3 regions of the Candidatus Enterococcus mansonii genome follow, and region 3 is predicted to be linked to each of the others. Evidence: predicted binding sites of a transcription regulator. Region 3 holds the regulator's gene; each other region holds the start of a gene.

Region 1 (6,473 bases), 220 kb from region 3:
TTTTGTTGGATCAACGATTCCTGCTTCAACCATGTTTACCCATTCGCCATTAGCCGCATTGAACCCAACGCCTAAATCGATATTTTTTAATTTATCAACGATTACTGAACCTTCGTAGCCAGCATTTTCAGCAATTTGGCGGATTGGTTCTTCTAACGCACGAACAACAATTTTCACACCCGTTGCAACATCACCTTCTGCATCTAAAGAAGCTACTTTGCCGATCACGTTTACTAATGCTGTACCGCCACCAGAAACCATACCTTCTTCAACAGCCGCACGAGTTGCATTCAACGCATCTTCAATACGTAGTTTTAATTCTTTTAATTCTGTTTCAGTTGCAGCACCAACTTTTACAACAGCAACTCCGCCAGCTAATTTCGCTAAACGTTCCTGTAGTTTTTCGCGGTCAAAGTCAGAAGTTGTTTCTGCAATTTGGTTTTTAATTAATTGAACACGGGCATCGATACCTGCTTTTTCACCAGCACCTTCAACAATTGTTGTGTTATCTTTATCAACAACTACTTTGCTTGCATTACCAAGATTGTCAATTGTTGTATCTTTTAATTCTAAGCCTAAGTCTTCAGTGATTACTGTTGCTCCTGTTAAGATAGCGATATCTTCAAGCATTGCTTTACGACGATCACCAAATCCTGGCGCTTTCACAGCAACTACGTTAAATGTTCCACGGATTTTATTTAATACTAATGTTGGTAATGCTTCTCCATCAACATCATCAGCAATGATCAATAATGGACGGCTTTGTTGTAAAATTTGCTCTAACAATGGCAAGATATCTTGAATATTAGAGATTTTTTTATCAGTGATTAAGATATATGGATTTTCTAAAACAGCTTCCATTTTATCATTGTCAGTTACCATATATTGAGATAAGTAACCGCGGTCAAATTGCATTCCTTCAACTACATCTAATTCAGTTTCGATCCCTTTTGATTCTTCAATCGTAATAACACCATCATTACCAACTTTTTCCATTGCGTCAGCAATCAATTGACCTACACGATCTGAACCAGAAGAAACTGCAGCAACTTGTGCAATTGCCTCTTTAGAATCTACGACCGTTGAAATGTTGTGTAGCTCTTCAACAGCTGTTTTAGTTGCTAACTCGATTCCACGACGAATACCTAGTGGATTAGCACCAGCAGTGACATTTTTCAATCCTTCACGTACGATTGCTTGTGTCAATACAGTCGCAGTTGTTGTACCATCTCCTGCGATATCATTTGTTTTTGAAGCCACTTCAGAAACCAGTTTCGCTCCCATATTTTCAAAATGATCTTCTAACTCAATTTCTTTAGCGATTGTTACACCATCATTTGTGATCAATGGAGAACCGAAAGATTTTTCTAAAACAACGTTACGGCCTTTAGGACCTAATGTTACTTTTACTGTGTCTGCTAAAATATCTACTCCACGAAGCATTGCTGCACGTGCGTCTTCTGCAAATTTGATTTCTTTTGCCATAATTCCTTCACCTCAAAAGTTTATTTTTTCTATTTTAAATGGGTTGTTTATCTTAAAACAATTTATTCAACGATTGCAATGATGTCTTTGCTAGAAACGATCAAGTAGTCATTTCCTTCATATTTTACTTCAGTACCAGAATATTTTTCAAACATCACTGTGTCGCCTTCTTTAACATCGGCAGGAACTTTTGTACCGTTCTCTAAAACACGGCCTTCACCTACTGCGATGACTTTTCCTGTTTGAGGCTTTTCTTGAGCTGCTGATGCTAAGACAATACCTCCCACTGTTTTTTCTTCTTCTTTCGCGACTTCAATAACGACGCGATCGCTTAATGGTTTTAACACAATAAATCCCTCCATAAATGTTTTTTCTTTTTTAGCACTCTTAGTTATAGAGTGCTAACTCACACTATTTATAATACTCATTTCCCTTTCATTTTGCAAGCCTTTTGACTAATTTTTCTAAAATAATTGTTACTTGATTTGCTAAATAACGATTAAAAAATATCGTTTTCCCAAGCAAATGAGACGATTTCCTTTTTCTTACTCATTTCGTGTTAAAATAAGAACAGAAAGAGAGGCGATTGAAATGAAACAACGGGTCACTAATGCGTTGATCATCACAGGTCTTTATTTAGTTATTGCTAATGTTGGTAACTTCTTTTTTGGTGTAACTAAACGTTTTGATTGGACAACAACTTTATGGGAAGCTGCATTTTTTTTCGTATTTATTTTTCTATTACTAGGTTATCGTCATAATCATAAGAAGTAATTATTTTTTCCTTGTTCATCTATTCGATTATAATAAAGATATACTGTGTTATACTTTATAAAACTACACTATTGTTGAAAGGGGTTTTCTGGTTTCATGCCTACAAATCTGTCTATCAAAAAACTAAGCTTTATTACAATCATTCTATACGGACTCATCTTTTTATCACCCTTTCTGTTTAAGCCCTTTTCACCGACTATTGTGATTTCTGGGGCGACTTTCACCTACATTTTTGGAGCTATTTTGATGATATGGCTCTATTTAAAAAATAAAAAAACTGCTGTAGTCGCAGTCGAACAAAACCCTACTTTAACTTCACCAGTCTTTATATTTTTATTAGGTGTGAGTGGCATTTTTTTAGCTATGATCATACAAGCAGTCATTTTTAGTATTGAAATGGCTATTACAGGAGTTAAACCTAATTCAGAAAATACTCAAAATATTATCGCTGTAATTTTAGCTAATCCTTTATTTATATTAGCTACTACGATCGGCGGACCGATTATGGAGGAATTTGTTTTCCGTCGTTCTCTAATTGGATTATTGGAATCTTATACAGGGTTTTGGTTTGCAGCAATTATCAGCTCTTCTTTATTTTCTGTCATTCACCAAGATGGTCATTTTTTTGTCTATTTCTCTTTGGGACTCTTTTTTGTCCTTCTTTATAAAATGACTGGAAAGATTTGGACATCAATCATTGCCCATTGTGGTATGAACACAATTGTAGTTATCGCACAACTTGTCCTTCATTATGCCAATATCGATCTACCTAACTAATCCATGAATACAAAAAAAGCGGCTGGGACATAACTCTACAAGTCATATCCCAGCCACCTAAAAACCGAGCAAACGGTGAAAGCAGAAGCAACTTCTTCGTAAATAAACTTCTGTCCCAATCTCACTTTTTATTCTGGTTTTGCTTCTTCTATATCTGAATCAATCAATTCACTGTCGTGATGTAAGAAGTAAATCAACGTTTGTAGTTCATTTGTTAAATCTACATTTTGAATCAATACATCTTTTGGTGCTACCAAACGAGCTGCTGTAAAGTTCAAAATCCCCTTCACTCCAGCATCAGCCAATTGGCTCACAACTTCCTGGGCTTTTCTCGCAGGTAAAGTCAAAATCGCTACTTCAATTTGTTGCACCCGAATCTGCTCCATCATGTCACTCATTGGATACACTGGAATACCGTCGACAATTCTACCAACAATGTCGTCGTTTACATCAAATGCGCAACTCACCCGAATACTATTACTTTGATGAAATTTATATTTCAACAAGGCACTTCCTAAATTACCTACACCAATTAAGGCGACATTCGTTAGCTCGTCATCATTCAGTGTTTTAGCAAAGAAATTCATCAAATTCTCAACATCGTAACCATAACCACGTTTACCTAATTCGCCAAAATAAGAAAAATCTCGTCGAATCGTTGCACTATCTACTTGAACTGCATCGCTTAGCTCAGTAGATGAGACTTTATTCTTGCCTGCATCATGCAGAATTCTCAAATAACGATAATATAGGGGAAGGCGTCTTGCCGTTGCTTTTGGAATAATTTGGTCTTTCACAATCGTACCTCCAATACTCTAAATATAGACAAATATCCAACTCCCATAATATCAGTTGTTCTAGACAAAAAGCAATCTTACAGCTCAGGAAAAAAACGATTTTTCAAACTTTTTTAAACAGTCTATGCAAATTTTGATTCAAGCTACGGTAGAGGTGCTATTTTTTGTTAATTTATGCTACACTAAAAGCATTGAAATAGAAATGAGGATGCCCCATGATTTTACTCCAAGCAAATCAAATTGCCCGTTATTTCGGTGCAGATACTTTGTTTGAAAACATACAAATGGAAATTAGTACAAATAGTCGAGTCGCTTTGGTTGGCCGCAATGGCGCTGGTAAATCGACTCTTTTAAAAATAATCGCTGGCATCGACGCACCTGATGCTGGAACCATTGCTAAAAATAAAACGGCCAGTTTAGGTTACCTAGCTCAAGATACTGGACTTACTTCTGACAAAACAGTTTGGAATGAAATGCTTGAAGCGTTTGACGAGGTCATAACGATGGAAAATCGGATGCGTGAGCTAGAAATCATCATCAGTGAACTTTTACCTGATGCTTCAAATTACGAATCTGTTATGAAAGAATATGACCGACTACAACATGACTTTTCAGAAAAAAATGGTTATGGCTATGAAAATGAAATTCGTTCTGTCCTACATGGCTTTGGTTTTAAAGAAGAATTTTATTCAAAAAATATCAGTACATTATCTGGTGGTCAAAAAACACGTTTAGCTTTAGCAAGAATGCTGTTGCAAAAACCAGATATTTTGATTCTCGATGAGCCAACGAACCATTTAGATATTGACACCCTTTCTTGGCTAGAGAATTACTTACCTGGATACTCAGGTGCCCTTTTGATCGTCTCACATGACCGTTACTTTCTGGATAAAGTCGTTAATGAAGTTTATGAAATCAGCCGTCATAAAATGCGCTATTACAAAGGAAACTACTCTAAATATTTAGAATTAAAAGCCGAGCAGTTAACAAGTGAATGGAAAGCATATGAAAAACAACAAACGGAAATCAATAAATTAGAAGAATTTGTTGCCAGAAACTTAGTCAGAGCGTCCACGACAAAACGAGCACAAAGCCGCCGGAAAACATTAGAAAAAATGGAACGATTGGACAGACCTCAAGGAGACGAAAAATCAGCGAATTTCCTATTTTCCATTGAAAAAACTTCAGGAAATGTTGTCCTACAAGTGGAAGATGCTGCAATTGGGTATGATTTTCGTGTCTTATCTGAACCAGTCTCTTTAGATATCCGTAGACAAGAAGCCATTGCTTTAGTCGGACCCAATGGTATTGGAAAGTCAACCTTGCTAAAATCGATTATTGGGACTATTCCCTTCATTAAAGGAGCAGCAACTCTTGGAACCAATGTCCAGATTGGCTATTACGATCAAGAACAAGCCGATCTTCATGGTACTAAAACGGTATTAGCAGAACTTTGGGATGAACACCCTACAACACCTGAAAAAGATATCCGCAATGTTTTAGGCAGCTTTTTGTTTAGTGGAAATGATGTGGAAAAAACGATTCCCCTTTTGAGTGGCGGTGAAAAAGCTCGTGTTGCTTTGGCAAAACTATCAATGGATAAAGAAAATTTTTTGATATTGGATGAACCAACGAACCATTTGGATATAGATAATAAAGAAGTTTTAGAAAATGCCTTGATTGATTACGAAGGAACTCTTTTATTTGTTTCTCATGACCGTTATTTCATTAATCGGATCGCAACAAAGGTCGTCGAACTTTCTGAATCTGGTAGTAAGCTTTACTTAGGTGATTATGACTACTACCTAGAAAAGAAAAAAGAAGAAGAAGAGTTAGCTATTTTACTTGCTGAAAAAACCCAAACAACACAAACGGAAGTGACAAAACCCAAAAATGATTTTTATCAAAATAAAGAGCAACAAAAGCTTTTACGAAATCTTCAACGAAAGATCACTCAAATCGAAGAAAATTTAGCAACACTGGATGTAACGATTGATCAATTGGAACAATCAATGAGTGATCCTAGTTTAGTTGATGATCATGTAAAACTGATGTCTTTAAATGATGAGTTAGAAACTCAGCGAAAACAACAAGAAGAATTACTGACAGAATGGGAAAACTTTAGTTTAGAATTAGAGGAATTAAACGAAAAAAATGAATGAAAGGTGGGCAATCATGACCTCAAAACGTATGAATGTGACAAAACCAAAATATCAGCAAATTGCGGTTGATGTGGCAGCAAAAATCGCTGATCAAACATTTATGGTTGGTGATAAAATTCATGCACGCTCCACTCTTGCTAACAAATATAGTGTTTCTCCTGAAACAGCGCGCAAAGCCATTAGTGTTTTGGTGGATTTAGACATTGTTCAAGCAAAACACGGCAGCGGATTTTATGTTCACTCCATCGAAAAAGCCAAACTTTTTGTCGAGCAATATCAAGATGTTCAATCCATTCATGATTTGAAGGAAGATTTGATTGGCAGTGTAAAAAAACAAAAAGAAGAATTAAGTCACTTTTCAGAAATATTAGATAAACTTGTTGATCAAACAAAACGATTTGATTCGTTTAATCCGTTGAATCCTGTTACCTTTACGTTAACGAATGAAGCTTCTCATTTGGAAAGGACAATCAGTGAC
Region 2 (6,473 bases), 2.5 Mb from region 3:
TAATTCTTGGTTTGTCATTTGGAAACCACCATCACCGACAAACAGTACGACTTCCTTATCTGGACAACCGAGTTTTGCTCCAATTGCAGCAGGTACACCATAGCCCATCGTTCCAAGTCCCCCACTTGTGACAAGTTGCTTTTCATTTTTGAATGGATAAAATTGAGCCGCCCACATTTGATGCTGCCCAACGTCTGTTGCTACAATCGCTTCACCATTTGTAAGTTCACCGATGAATTCAACCACTTTTTGCGGTTTAATTTCAGCTTTTTGGTCTTTATCATACTTGAATGGGTGTCGTTTTTTTCTTGAAAGATTCAATTTTTTCCATTCTGTACAATCTGCGCATGCTGTATCAAGCTTTAACATTTCTTTCAATGTTTCTTTCGCATCCGCTACAATTGGAATGTGTGTGTCAATTGTTTTTCCGATTTCTGCTGGGTCGATATCAATATGAGCCACAACAGCATTTGGTGCAAATTCCTTTGGCGCACTCGCTAGGCGATCATCAAAACGAGAACCTATATTGATTAAAAAATCACAATCGGTCAATGCCATATTTGCAGCAAAGGAACCATGCATGCCTCCCATTCCCAGAAATAATTCATTCTCAGTCGGAACAGCCCCCAGCCCCAACAACGTACTTAACGCTGGCACTTGGTATTTATTGATGAATGTCACTAGTTCTTTTCCAGCATCCGCATGCAATACACCTGCTCCAACCAGTACCAACGGCTTTTTAGCAACAGCTAAAGCATCCATCAATTTTTTAACTTGTAGTTTATTCGGTTTTAAAGTTGGCTGATAACTTGGTAGATTCAGTCTCACCTCGATATCTGCATCAGCTTCCATAATTGTCATATCTTTTGGTAGGTCGATGACAACAGGACCTTTTCTACCAGTTGTTGCGATATGAAAGGCTTCTTCAATGATTCTTGGTAGTTCCTTTGTTTCTCTAACTTGGTAATTATTTTTAGTAATCGGCATTGTTAGTCCGATGACATCCGCTTCTTGAAATGCATCTTTACCAATACCATCGGTTACTACTTGACCAGTAAACACAACCATCGGAATCGAGTCACTCATTGCATCCGCAATACCAGTGATTGCATTCGTCGCACCTGGTCCGCTGGTTACAATGACTACGCCAGGTTTACCCGTTGCTTTAGCGTAACCTTCTGCTGCATGAACAGCACCTTGTTCATGTCTAGTTAAAATATGGGGAATATCTCCATCATATAATGCGTCGTACAAAGGAAGAACTGCCCCGCCAGGATAACCAAAAATCATTTCTACCTGCTGTTTCAACAATGCATCAATCAAAATCCTTGAGCCGTTTTTCATATTTTTCTGTTGTTCTGTCATGAGCTTCCCTCCTCTAGTCTAATAGGTCTTCTGAAATCTGCATAATTCCTCCTGTATGCGCCGAAGTCACTAATGCCGTGTATCGAGCTAAGTATCCTGTTTTTACTTTTGCTTTGAATTTTGGCAATTGATCATTTCTTTGCGCTAATTCTTCATCCGAAACATGTAATTCTAAGGTTCGGTTGGTTAAATCAATTTCGATTTCATCTCCGTCTTTGATTAATGCAATCGGTCCACCTGCCGCTGCTTCTGGTGAAATATGTCCTACAGCAATCCCACGAGTGGCTCCTGAAAAACGTCCATCTGTAATCAGTGCAACATCTTTACCTAAACCACGACCGACAATACTAGATGTTGGAGCTAGCATCTCCGGCATCCCTGGTCCACCCTTTGGTCCTTCATAACGAATGACAACTACATGCCCTTTTTTAACCGTATGATTATCAATTGCAGCAACCGCTTCGTCATGAGAGCTAAAACAAATTGCTTTTCCTACAAATTTCTTGATGGATGGATCCACACCACCGACTTTAATCACACTCCCTTTTGGAGCAATATTTCCGTAAAGAATGGATAAACCACCAACCGGACTATAAGGATTTTCTTTTGGATGAATGACTTCTTCATTTTTGATTACTGCATCTTGAACATTTTCACGAATGGTTTTTCCAGTAACTGTGATTCTGTCAGGATGAATCGCATCCCCTAAATCAACTAATTCTTTCATAATTGCGGGAACCCCACCTGCTTCATGAACGTCGTGCATTGAATAAGCGGATGAAGGTGCAATTTTAGAAAGATATGGAACACGCTCAGCAATTGCATTCACTTCTTCTAAGTTGTAGTCAATTTCAGCTTCATTAGCAATAGCCAGTGTGTGTAAAACTGTATTGGTTGAGCCCCCCATTGCCATATCCAAAGCAAAGGCATCATCAATAGCTTCTTTTGTAATGATATCTCTAGGTTTGATTTGTTTTTTGACTAAATCCATCAAATGAAAAGCCGATTTTCTAACTAATTCTCTCCGCTCATCCGAAACAGCTAAAATCGTACCATTACCAGGAAGAGCCATCCCTAGTACTTCCATTAAACAGTTCATAGAATTCGCCGTAAACATGCCGGCACAAGAACCGCAAGTTGGACAAGCATTTTGTTCCATAAAATTAAATTCTTCTTCAGTCATCTTGCCTTCTTTAAAGCTGCCAACTGCTTCAAACATTGTAGAAAGGGTTGTCGTATGTCCTCTTGGATCCACACCCGCTTTCATGGGTCCACCTGAACAAAAAATCGCTGGAACATTGGTTCGAACACTTGCCATCAGCATTCCCGGGGTAATTTTATCGCAATTTGGAATATAGAATACACCGTCAAACCAATGGGCATTAATAACGGTTTCAGCTGCATCTGCAATGATTTCTCGACTTGGCAGTGAATAGCGCATCCCGATATGTCCCATAGCAATCCCATCATCGACACCAATCGTATTAAATTCAAATGGAATACCACCTGCTTCACGAATCGCTTCTTTCGCTACATCAGCTAGTTCTCTTAAATGCACGTGACCTGGAACAATATCAATATAAGAATTACATATTGCGATAAACGGTTTGTCCATATCTTTGGCATTTTTCACCTGTCCAGTAGCGTAAAGTAAACTTCTGGCGGGTGCAGCTTCAATTCCTTTTTTTATTTGGTCACTACGCATGTTCATCCACTCCAATTCAGTTGTCTTCAGAAGAAATATTTTTTCACTTCTGCTTCATCTTCTTATTTACTATGCTGTATTCTTTAGAATACTTTCTACAAAAAAAACATCCCATCAAATGAATGGGATGTCTTAGTGAGAATCCCATCTACCAAAGACAAACAGGACTCAAACATCTGCGAAATTTCTCAGTGTTCTAAGTCCTACACGATAAAATAATGACTAATACGTGATTGTTTTCTGTCTTCTTCATGGCAACGGTCTCCTCATTGTATAAAATCTATAAAGATTAAAATAGCATGTGATAAATAAAAGCTTTTGTTAACTATATACCGAATAAATGAGAATGTCAATAAAATTTGATAAAAAGATTCAGAAAATTCCGAAAAACTGTCTTTCCTTTCTTACTTAACGTTCATCAAAGAGACAAAATGAGCAGTTAAGCTTTTTAACAATAAACAAGCTGAATTGAATAAAAACAATCAAAAAAATGACTGCCTCTCAAAACATTGAGTTGCAGCCATTTTTTGTTTTTATGAATCTTTTTGGAAATAATATAAAGGCTTATGTGTTAAACGTTTCATTTGCCTTTTTTTATCTTCAATAATCGAAAGCAACTCTTCTGAGAAACTTTCTAAAATAACTCTTCCACCTTTGTACGTACTTCCCCCCATCGAAATCACTTCATCAGGAGTTAAGATCACTTTTCTATGAGCAATTTTTTTGAAAAATTCTTCTATCAAATAGGTTGGCAAGTAGAAATTATTTTGTGACGAAAATGATTCTAAATAAATAAAATCATCAATACTGATATAACAATCGTCCATCGAAATAAAGTTCACCGACTTATCAACATAGATATCTCTTTTTTGTAAAATCTCACTGATTTTTTTGTTCAGAAGATTCAATGTTTCAATTTCTTTTACAAAGTGCTCAAGCTCACGATAACGTACAGACTTGCGTTGATCGTAAGACACGCGTAATGCGACACCAATAGATACGATAACAGCTCCTATAAAGACGCCTGTCATTCCTGCAATAAAAACAACCATTCAGATTCCCTCACTCTATTCGTTCTTGTTTTTTTTAGTATAACACACTCTTTAACAAGGACAAAAAAATACGAAAAAAAAATCTCTCATTTTTTGCTACTTTTTCTATTGCCTTTCTATTTCTAAACGATTTTCTGATGTTTTGTTTGCAAATAACAATTTGAACATCAACTTCATTTTTTATCTGCAAAAAAGATGTGCGTCAAAGTTGACCTTTGTTGACCAATAAAGTATACTTTTTTTAAGCATTCACGTGTGCTTTGTGATAAAATGATTTGAAGAGCTTTTATATAGGAGGAATATACTATGAATTTAATACCAACAGTCATTGAACAGTCATCTCGTGGAGAAAGAGCATATGATATTTATTCACGTTTATTAAAAGATAGAATTATCATGTTAAGCGGCCCCATTGACGACAATGTAGCCAATTCAGTCATTGCCCAATTATTATTCTTGGATGCACAAGATTCTGAAAAAGATATTTATATCTACATTAACTCACCAGGTGGAAGTGTTTCTGCTGGTTTGGCCATTTTTGATACGATGAACTTTGTTAAAGCAGATGTACAAACAATCGTACTTGGTATGGCGGCTTCTATGGGAAGCTTCTTATTAACCGCTGGTACAAAAGGCAAACGCTTTGCATTGCCGAACGCTGAAATCATGATTCATCAACCACTTGGCGGTGCCCAAGGACAAGCTACTGAAATCGAGATTGCAGCAAAACATATCTTAGATACAAGAGATCGTTTGAATAAAATCTTAGCAGAGCGTACTGGACAACCACTTGAAGTTATTGAACGCGACACAGATCGTGATAACTTTATGACTGCTCAACAAGCAAAAGAATACGGCTTGATTGATGAAGTAATGGAAAATAGTCGTTCATTGAATCAATAGTCCATAGAGCCTAAAGTTTTCTTTGAAAATTTTAGGCATTTTTATTTATTCTTTCCATGAAAAACGATACACTAAAGATAGACGTAACGAAAGGATGGTAATAACATGGATATTTCAATTATTGATGCAACAAAAGTCACAACAAAAAACGGTCTAATGATCGGTGAGGATAGCGCGCCAGTGAAAATAGTAGAATTTATGAACGTTCGCTGCCCGTATTGCAAAAAATGGTTTGAAGAATCATTTGATCTTTTGAATAAATACGTCGAAGAAGGCAAAGTTCAACGAATTATTAAACTTTTCGATAAAGAAAAAGAAAGTTTACAGCGCGGAAATGTCATGCATCATCATATCAATTATGACTTGCCGAAAAAAGCGCTACTTGATATTAAACAAATGTATGCTACACAAGATCAATGGGGGCATCTTTCTTTAGAAGACGTGGCCGTTTTTGCCGAAGATAACCTACAATTGGCTAAAAAAGAGGATCCAGCAATTGTCGAAGCTGTAATTGCTGAAGCAACTGCTGCAAATATTAAATTTGTCCCGACTATTGTGATTGGTGACCATATCTTTGATGAGTCTGTAACAACAGAAGAACTAATCCGTTATATTGAAAATAACTAAAAAAAGAGACAAAGCTACTTTTTTGGCTTTGTCTCTTTTGCTTTAGATAATTGAGTTGACTTTGTTTTTTTCACTTTTGAGGAATCTTCAATTTCTTTTTGCGCGTCTTCATGAAAGCCCAAAATTTTATCCACGTCCTCTTTTCCAAGAAAATTGCCCAAGCCTTCTCCCAGTTGTTTGATTTGTCTCATGATAAAATCTTTATCTTCTACTCCCAACAGGATCACCAACTTTCTGTTATTATCTATAAGCTATGCACTTTTTTCTCTCAATTTATCAGCAAATTCATTGATTTTACGAATGCGATGATTAATTCCCGATTTTGAAATAGCACCTGACGGGATCATTTCACCTAGTTCCTTTAAACTGACTTCTGGATATTCCAAACGTAACTCAGCGATCTCTTGTAATTTTTCCGGCAACGCACCCAATCCAACTACACTTTCGATGTACTGAATATTTTCTATTTGTTTAGATGCGGCATCAATTGTTTTGTTTAGATTGGCTGTTTCACAATTAACTAATCGATTAACCGAATTGCGCATATCACGAACAATTCGTACATCTTCAAATTTCAACATTGAATTAGTCGCACCAATCAAAGTTAGAAAGTCCGCGATACGTTCAGCTCCTTTTAAATAGGAAATAAACCCATTTCGGCGTTCTAATGTTCTGGCATTCAAATCATAATAATTGAGCATCTGGCAAATATCATCATTATGTTCTTCATAGATCGAAAATATTTCTAAATGATAACGGCTCGTCTCTGGATTGTTGACTGAACCTGAAGCCATAAAAGCTCCTCTTAAATAGGATCTCAT
Region 3 (6,473 bases):
ACGTCACCCCTATAGTGCAGAGCAAATTCCAACTGATGAAGTTGTTATGGTACTAGGATTTTTTGATGGTGTGCACAAAGGTCATCAAAAAGTAATTGAAACTGGCAAAAAAATTGCTGAAAAAAAAGGTGTGAAATTGGCTGTAATGACCTTTAATCAGCACCCTTCAATTGTTTTTCAAAAAGTATTGCCAGAGCATATGAAATACTTAAACAGCTTAGAGCAAAAAGAACAGCTAATGGAAAAACAAGGAGTAGATATTTTATATGTAATTGAATTTACTTCTGCTTTTGCCCATCTAGCTCCGCAAGAATTTGTTGACCAATATATTGTTGGATTGAATGCAGTAGCTGCTGTTTCAGGATTTGATTATACCTATGGACCGAAGGAAGTAGCAGATGTTGCTCATTTGCCTGGATATGCAAATAATCGATTTGAAGTTATTACGGTGAATAAGGAAGAATTAGACGGTGAAAAAATTAGTTCAACCCGGATCCGAGAATTGATGGAACATGGGCGAATGGGAGAAGTTACTGAACTGTTAGGTTACGTGTATGAAACTGAGGGTACTGTGGTTCATGGTGATGCTAGAGGACGATTATTGGGGTTTCCGACAGCTAATATCAAGGTGAAAAGCACTGTGCGTTTACCTAGAATCGGAGTGTATGCGGTAAAAATTCAGGTTGGTAATACTTGGTATGTTGGTATGGGGTCAATAGGCCATAATGATACTTTTGGTGATGGTCGTGAATTGACAGTGGAAGTTTACATTTTGAATTTCCATCAAGATATCTATGGTGAACAAGTGACGGTTCGTTGGAATCATTATTTACGTGACCAAGTCAAATTTGATGGAGCGGATAATTTGATTATTCAATTGAAACAAGATGAAGTTGACACAGCGGCCTATTTTTGGGAAAGTGAGGATTAATATGACCTCAGCATATATCCATATCCCGTTTTGTGAACATATTTGTTTCTACTGCGATTTTAACAAAGTCTTTTTAGAAGGACAACCAGTTGATGAGTATATTCAAAGTCTACTGACAGAAATTCGTTTAACCAAAGAGCAATATCCAAGCGATACTATCGAAACCATTTACATTGGTGGTGGGACACCAACCTCATTATCTGCCAAACAATTAGCTGTATTACTGGAAGGTGTGCAAGAGTTGTTGCCTTTTGATAATAAAAACGAGTTTACAATAGAGGCAAATCCAGGAGATTTAACGCAGGAAAAGTTGCATGTGATGAAAGCGTACGGTGTTAACCGTCTATCAATGGGGGTACAGACATTTGATAATCAATTGTTGAAAAAGATCGGACGCAAACACACCGCAGAAGATGTTTATGAAACAATGAAACTTTTAGAAAAAGAAGATTTCTTAAATGTTAGTATTGATTTGATTTATGCATTACCAGGACAGACATTAGAAGGCTTTCGTGATACATTAAATCGAGCGATTGAACTGAATTTACCGCATTACTCTCTCTATTCTTTAATTTTAGAAAATAAAACAATGTTTATGAATTGGGTTCGTCAAGGACGTTTACAGTTGCCAGATCAAGATATTGAAGCGCAGATGTTCGAAGAAACAATCGTAGCCATGGAAAAAGCTGGTCGATATCAATATGAAGTGAGTAATTTCGCATTAAAAGGCCAGGAAAGCAAACATAATTTGGTTTATTGGAATAATGAACATTATTATGGGTTTGGAGCAGGAGCTAGCGGTTATTTAGGACATACCCGCTACAAAAATCATGGACCAATTCAGCATTATCTGAAGCCGTTACGAGAGAATAAATTGCCAACAGTCGAAACAGAAATTCTTACGTTGAACAATCAAATGGAAGAAGAATTATTTTTAGGATTGCGTAAAAAAGATGGTGTGTCGAAACAACGATTTAAAGACAAATTTGGTCTATCTATAAATCAAGTTTACGAAAAAATAATTCCTGAATTGGTTCAAAAAGAGCTATTAGTCGAAACAGCCGATTACCTCCAACTTAGCGAACAAGGTTTATTTGTTGGGAATGATGTATTTGAAGCCTTTTTGATAGATAAGGAATAAATAGTTGAATTTTAATAGAAGTCGGGACAGAAAGGATTTAACCTCTAAGGACAAAAGGGGCACGTCTAATCCCGTTGTCGATTTGTATTTAGGGTATGAAACAAAAGTGGTTTTTACTTTTGTTTCATACCTTTTTTATGTTTTAGCACTCTGTATCAAAGAGTGCTAAAAAAGTATGTTTTTCTCTTGACAATTCTAAAAGAACTTGCTATATTAATAATTGTATTAGCACTTGAATAACATGAGTGCTAATGAAGGGTGGTAACTATGATAACTGAAAGACAAAAGAATATTTTGCGGCTTATCATCCAAGAATACACGAATACAGGGATGCCTGTAGGGTCAAAGAAATTGATGGATGAAGGAATCCAATCAAGTTCTGCTACAATTCGTAATGACATGAAATCCTTGGAAGAGCACGGACTTTTACTAAAGACACATTCGTCTTCTGGTAGAATTCCTTCTATGGATGGTTATCGTTATTATGTGGATCATTTATTAAGTCCAGCTGAAATTGAGCGTGATGAGTTGGAAACAATTCGTCATTCGTTAGGCAAAGAATTCCACGAAATCAATGATATCATTGAACAATCTGCTGAAATTCTTTCTGACTTAACAAGTTACACAGCTTTTTCTTTAGGTCCAGAAGTAAAGGAAAGAAGATTGACTGGTTTTAGAATCGTGCCACTAAATGAACGGCAAATCATAGCAATCATCGTTACTGACAAAGGCAATGTTGAAAGTCAGGTATTTGCGATACCAGCATCTATTTCAAGTCAAGATTTAGAGAAAATGACTCAAATCATTAATGATAAATTAGTTGGACAACCACTCTTGACGGTCTATCATCGATTGCGAACAGAGATCCCAATGATTTTGCATCGGTATTTTCAAACGCCTGATGGTATGATGAATTTATTTGATGCAATGTTAGGGCATGCATTTGAAGAAAAAGTATTCGTCAGTGGTCGGATGAACCTTTTAAATTTCAGCGCACAAAAGGACATTGAGCAACTAAAATCTGTTTATTCTTTTATGCAAAACACGGATGCGATTACGCATCTACTAACGACAGATGAAAGAACAGATACACAAATAGCCATTCGGATCGGTTCAGAAATAGGAAATGATTTACTTGATAACATGAGTATGATTACAGCGACATATGAAGTCGCAGGTCATGGTAAGGGGACAATTGCTTTATTAGGTCCTACAAGTATGCCTTATTCCAAAATGTTTGGTCTAGTGGATGTTTTTCGCCATGAATTAGCTTCAAAACTTGGTGCTTATTATCGCTATCTTGATGAGTAAGTAAAAAGTTGAAAGATAGAATTCTAATAATTCTACGGAAATGAGAAGGGAAGTTGCATAGTGAGTAAAAAAGAGGAAACAAACGAAGAGTTACAAGAAGAACAAGTTGAATCAGTTGATGAATCAACGGCTTCTGAAACAGAAGTTGAATTAACAGAACTTGAGAAAACCCAAGCTGAACTATCAGAAATGGAAGACAAATTTCTAAGAGCACGTGCTGAAATTGCTAATATGAGCAATCGTTTTAAAAATGAACGTGAACTTCTAGTTCGTTATCGTTCGCAAGATTTGGGTAAAAAGTTATTACCTTCAATTGATAACTTAGAGCGTGCAATGGCAATTGAAGTAGATGATGAACAAGGTGCAAGCTTGAAAAAAGGAATCTCAATGGTTCTTGAAAGTGTACAAGCTGCATTGAAAGAAGAAGGCATCGAAGAAATTCCGACAATGGGTGAAACATTCGACCCTAATTTACATCAAGCAGTTCAAACGATTCCAGCAAGTGAAGAAACACCTGCGGATACAATCGTTGAAGTGCTACAAAAAGGATATAAACTACACGATCGCGTTTTACGAGCAAGCATGGTTATCGTTGCCCAATAAGTAGCATGAAATAATGCTTGTATGATATAAATTAAATTTAAAAAATCAAAATGAAGACAGGAGATCATTAATTATGAGTAAAATTATTGGTATTGACTTAGGAACAACAAACTCAGCAGTTGCAGTATTAGAAGGCGGAGAAGCAAAAATCATTGCAAATCCAGAAGGTAACCGTACAACACCTTCAGTTGTGTCATTCAAAAATGGAGAAATCCAAGTTGGAGAAGTGGCAAAACGTCAAGCAGTGACAAATCCACATACAATTGCATCAATTAAACGTCATATGGGCGAAGCGGGATACAAAGTAGAAGCAGATGGAAAATCTTACACACCACAAGAAATTTCTGCAATGATCTTACAATATCTAAAAGGTTTCGCAGAAGAATATCTAGGTGAAAAAGTAGACAAAGCTGTTATCACAGTTCCAGCATACTTCAACGATGCCCAACGTCAAGCAACAAAAGACGCTGGTAAAATCGCTGGTTTAGAAGTAGAACGTATTGTTAACGAGCCAACAGCTGCAGCATTAGCTTATGGTTTAGATAAAACAGATAAAGACGAAAAAGTATTAGTATTTGACCTTGGTGGTGGTACATTTGACGTATCTATCCTTGAATTAGGTGATGGCGTATTTGACGTATTATCAACTGCTGGGGATAATGACCTTGGTGGGGATGACTTTGATAACAAAATCATCGACTACATGGTTGCTGAATTCAAAAAAGAAAACGGCGTAGATTTATCACAAGATAAAATGGCTGTTCAACGTTTGAAAGATGCGGCTGAAAAAGCGAAAAAAGATTTATCAGGTGTTACTTCAACACAAATCAGCTTACCGTTTATCACAGCAGGAGACGCTGGTCCATTGCACTTAGAAATGAACTTAACTCGCGCGAAATTTGATGAATTAACAAGTGACTTAGTAGAACGTACAAAAACACCTGTACGTCAAGCTTTGAAAGATGCTGGTTTGAACCCATCTGAAATCGATGAAGTAATCTTAGTCGGTGGATCTACTCGTATTCCAGCCGTAGTTGAAGCTGTACGTAAAGAAACAAACAAAGAGCCAAATAAATCAGTAAACCCTGATGAAGTAGTAGCGATGGGTGCTGCAATCCAAGGTGGCGTTATCACAGGTGATGTAAAAGACGTTGTATTATTAGACGTAACACCATTATCATTAGGTATCGAAACAATGGGCGGCGTGTTTACTAAATTGATCGATCGTAATACAACGATCCCAACAAGTAAATCACAAGTCTTCTCAACTGCAGCAGACAATCAACCAGCCGTAGATATCCATGTATTACAAGGTGAACGCCCAATGTCAGCAGATAACAAAACATTAGGTCGTTTCCAATTAACAGATATTCCAGCTGCTCCTCGTGGTGTGCCACAAATTGAAGTAAGCTTTGATATCGATAAAAATGGTATCGTAAACGTACGTGCAAAAGATTTAGGTACACAAAAAGAACAAACAATTACAATCAAATCTTCTTCAGGTTTATCAGATGAAGAAATTGAACGTATGGTAAAAGATGCTGAATCTAATGCTGAAGCAGATAAAGCACGTAAAGAAGAAGTTGACTTACGTAACGATGTAGATGCGTTGTTATTCACTGTTGATAAAACATTGAAAGAATTAGAAGGCAAAGTGGACGCTGATGAAGTGAAAAAAGCAGAAGACGCTCGTGATGAGTTAAAAGCTGCTGTTGAAGCGAACGATATCGAACAAATGAAAGAAAAACGTGATGCATTAAACGAAATCGTTCAAAACTTAACAGTAAAACTTTATGAACAAGCAGCGCAACAACAAGCGCAAGAAAATCCTGAAGCTGCACAAGGTGGAGCAGATGATGTTGTAGATGCTGACTTTGAAGAAGTAGAAGGCGACGATAAATAATCGTTAACAAGCTGGCAAAGACCAAAGTCATCGCTTTGGTCTTTGCCTATCTTTATTTCTAAAGGGAGTAAAGGGCAAATGAAGGGAAGCTATTTTTCTTTTGCTCAATTTGTGGTATGATTACAACGGTGTTTTTATACAAGTAAGCTAGCGTCAATCCTTTTAGAATAAATGAATAAATAGTTGGAGGGGAACTAATGGCTACGAAAAGAGATTACTATGAAGTGCTTGGCCTTGCTAAAGGTGCTTCGGATGATGAAATAAAAAAAGCTTACCGTAAGCTTTCTAAACAATATCACCCAGATATTAATAAAGCAGCGGATGCTGAAGAAAAATTTAAAGAAGTTTCTGAAGCGTATGAAATTTTAAGCGATCCTCAAAAGAAAGCTGCTTATGATCAATATGGTCATGCAGGCACTGATCCAAATTATGGTGGTGGTGCTGGCGGTTTTGGTGGCTTTGGCGGCGGAGGCTTCTCAAGCAGTGGCTTTGGCGGGTTTGAAGATATTTTCGATTCTTTCTTTGGCGGCGGTTCTCGTAGTGTTGATCCGAGTGCTCCTAGACAAGGATCCGATTTACAATAT

Evidence for each region. The regulator HrcA, encoded in region 3, represses chaperone genes, less so after heat shock. The targets are predictions, from matches to a motif close to TTAGCACTCNNNNNNNNNGAGTGCTAA.
Region 1: groES (co-chaperone GroES) is a predicted target of HrcA. The motif match lies at 1,864-1,890, and genes of this name have one in related genera.
Region 2: clpP (ATP-dependent Clp endopeptidase proteolytic subunit ClpP) is a predicted target of HrcA. The motif match lies at 4,365-4,391, and genes of this name have one in related genera.

The regions. Positions count from the first base shown of each region.
Region 1 covers NZ_NGLE02000001.1:2,944,379-2,950,851, reverse strand. The annotation lists gene groL (chaperonin GroEL) at 1-1,485, opposite strand, end outside; gene groES (co-chaperone GroES) at 1,548-1,832, opposite strand; gene A5880_RS13875 (hypothetical protein) at 2,077-2,259, shown strand; gene A5880_RS13870 (CPBP family intramembrane glutamic endopeptidase) at 2,368-3,036, shown strand; gene A5880_RS13865 (redox-sensing transcriptional repressor Rex) at 3,165-3,833, opposite strand; gene A5880_RS13860 (ABC-F family ATP-binding cassette domain-containing protein) at 4,049-5,995, shown strand; gene A5880_RS13855 (GntR family transcriptional regulator) at 6,009-6,473, shown strand, end outside.
Region 2 covers NZ_NGLE02000001.1:642,997-649,469, forward strand. The annotation lists gene ilvB (biosynthetic-type acetolactate synthase large subunit) at 1-1,365, opposite strand, end outside; gene ilvD (dihydroxy-acid dehydratase) at 1,379-3,070, opposite strand; gene A5880_RS03060 (hypothetical protein) at 3,604-4,122, opposite strand; gene clpP (ATP-dependent Clp endopeptidase proteolytic subunit ClpP) at 4,429-5,025, shown strand; gene A5880_RS03070 (DsbA family protein) at 5,131-5,652, shown strand; gene A5880_RS03075 (hypothetical protein) at 5,667-5,870, opposite strand; gene whiA (DNA-binding protein WhiA) at 5,904-6,473, opposite strand, start outside.
Region 3 covers NZ_NGLE02000001.1:3,168,668-3,175,140, forward strand. The annotation lists gene ribF (riboflavin biosynthesis protein RibF) at 1-931, shown strand, start outside; gene hemW (radical SAM family heme chaperone HemW) at 933-2,072, shown strand; gene hrcA (heat-inducible transcriptional repressor HrcA) at 2,340-3,383, shown strand; gene grpE (nucleotide exchange factor GrpE) at 3,444-3,986, shown strand; gene dnaK (molecular chaperone DnaK) at 4,060-5,889, shown strand; gene dnaJ (molecular chaperone DnaJ) at 6,087-6,473, shown strand, end outside.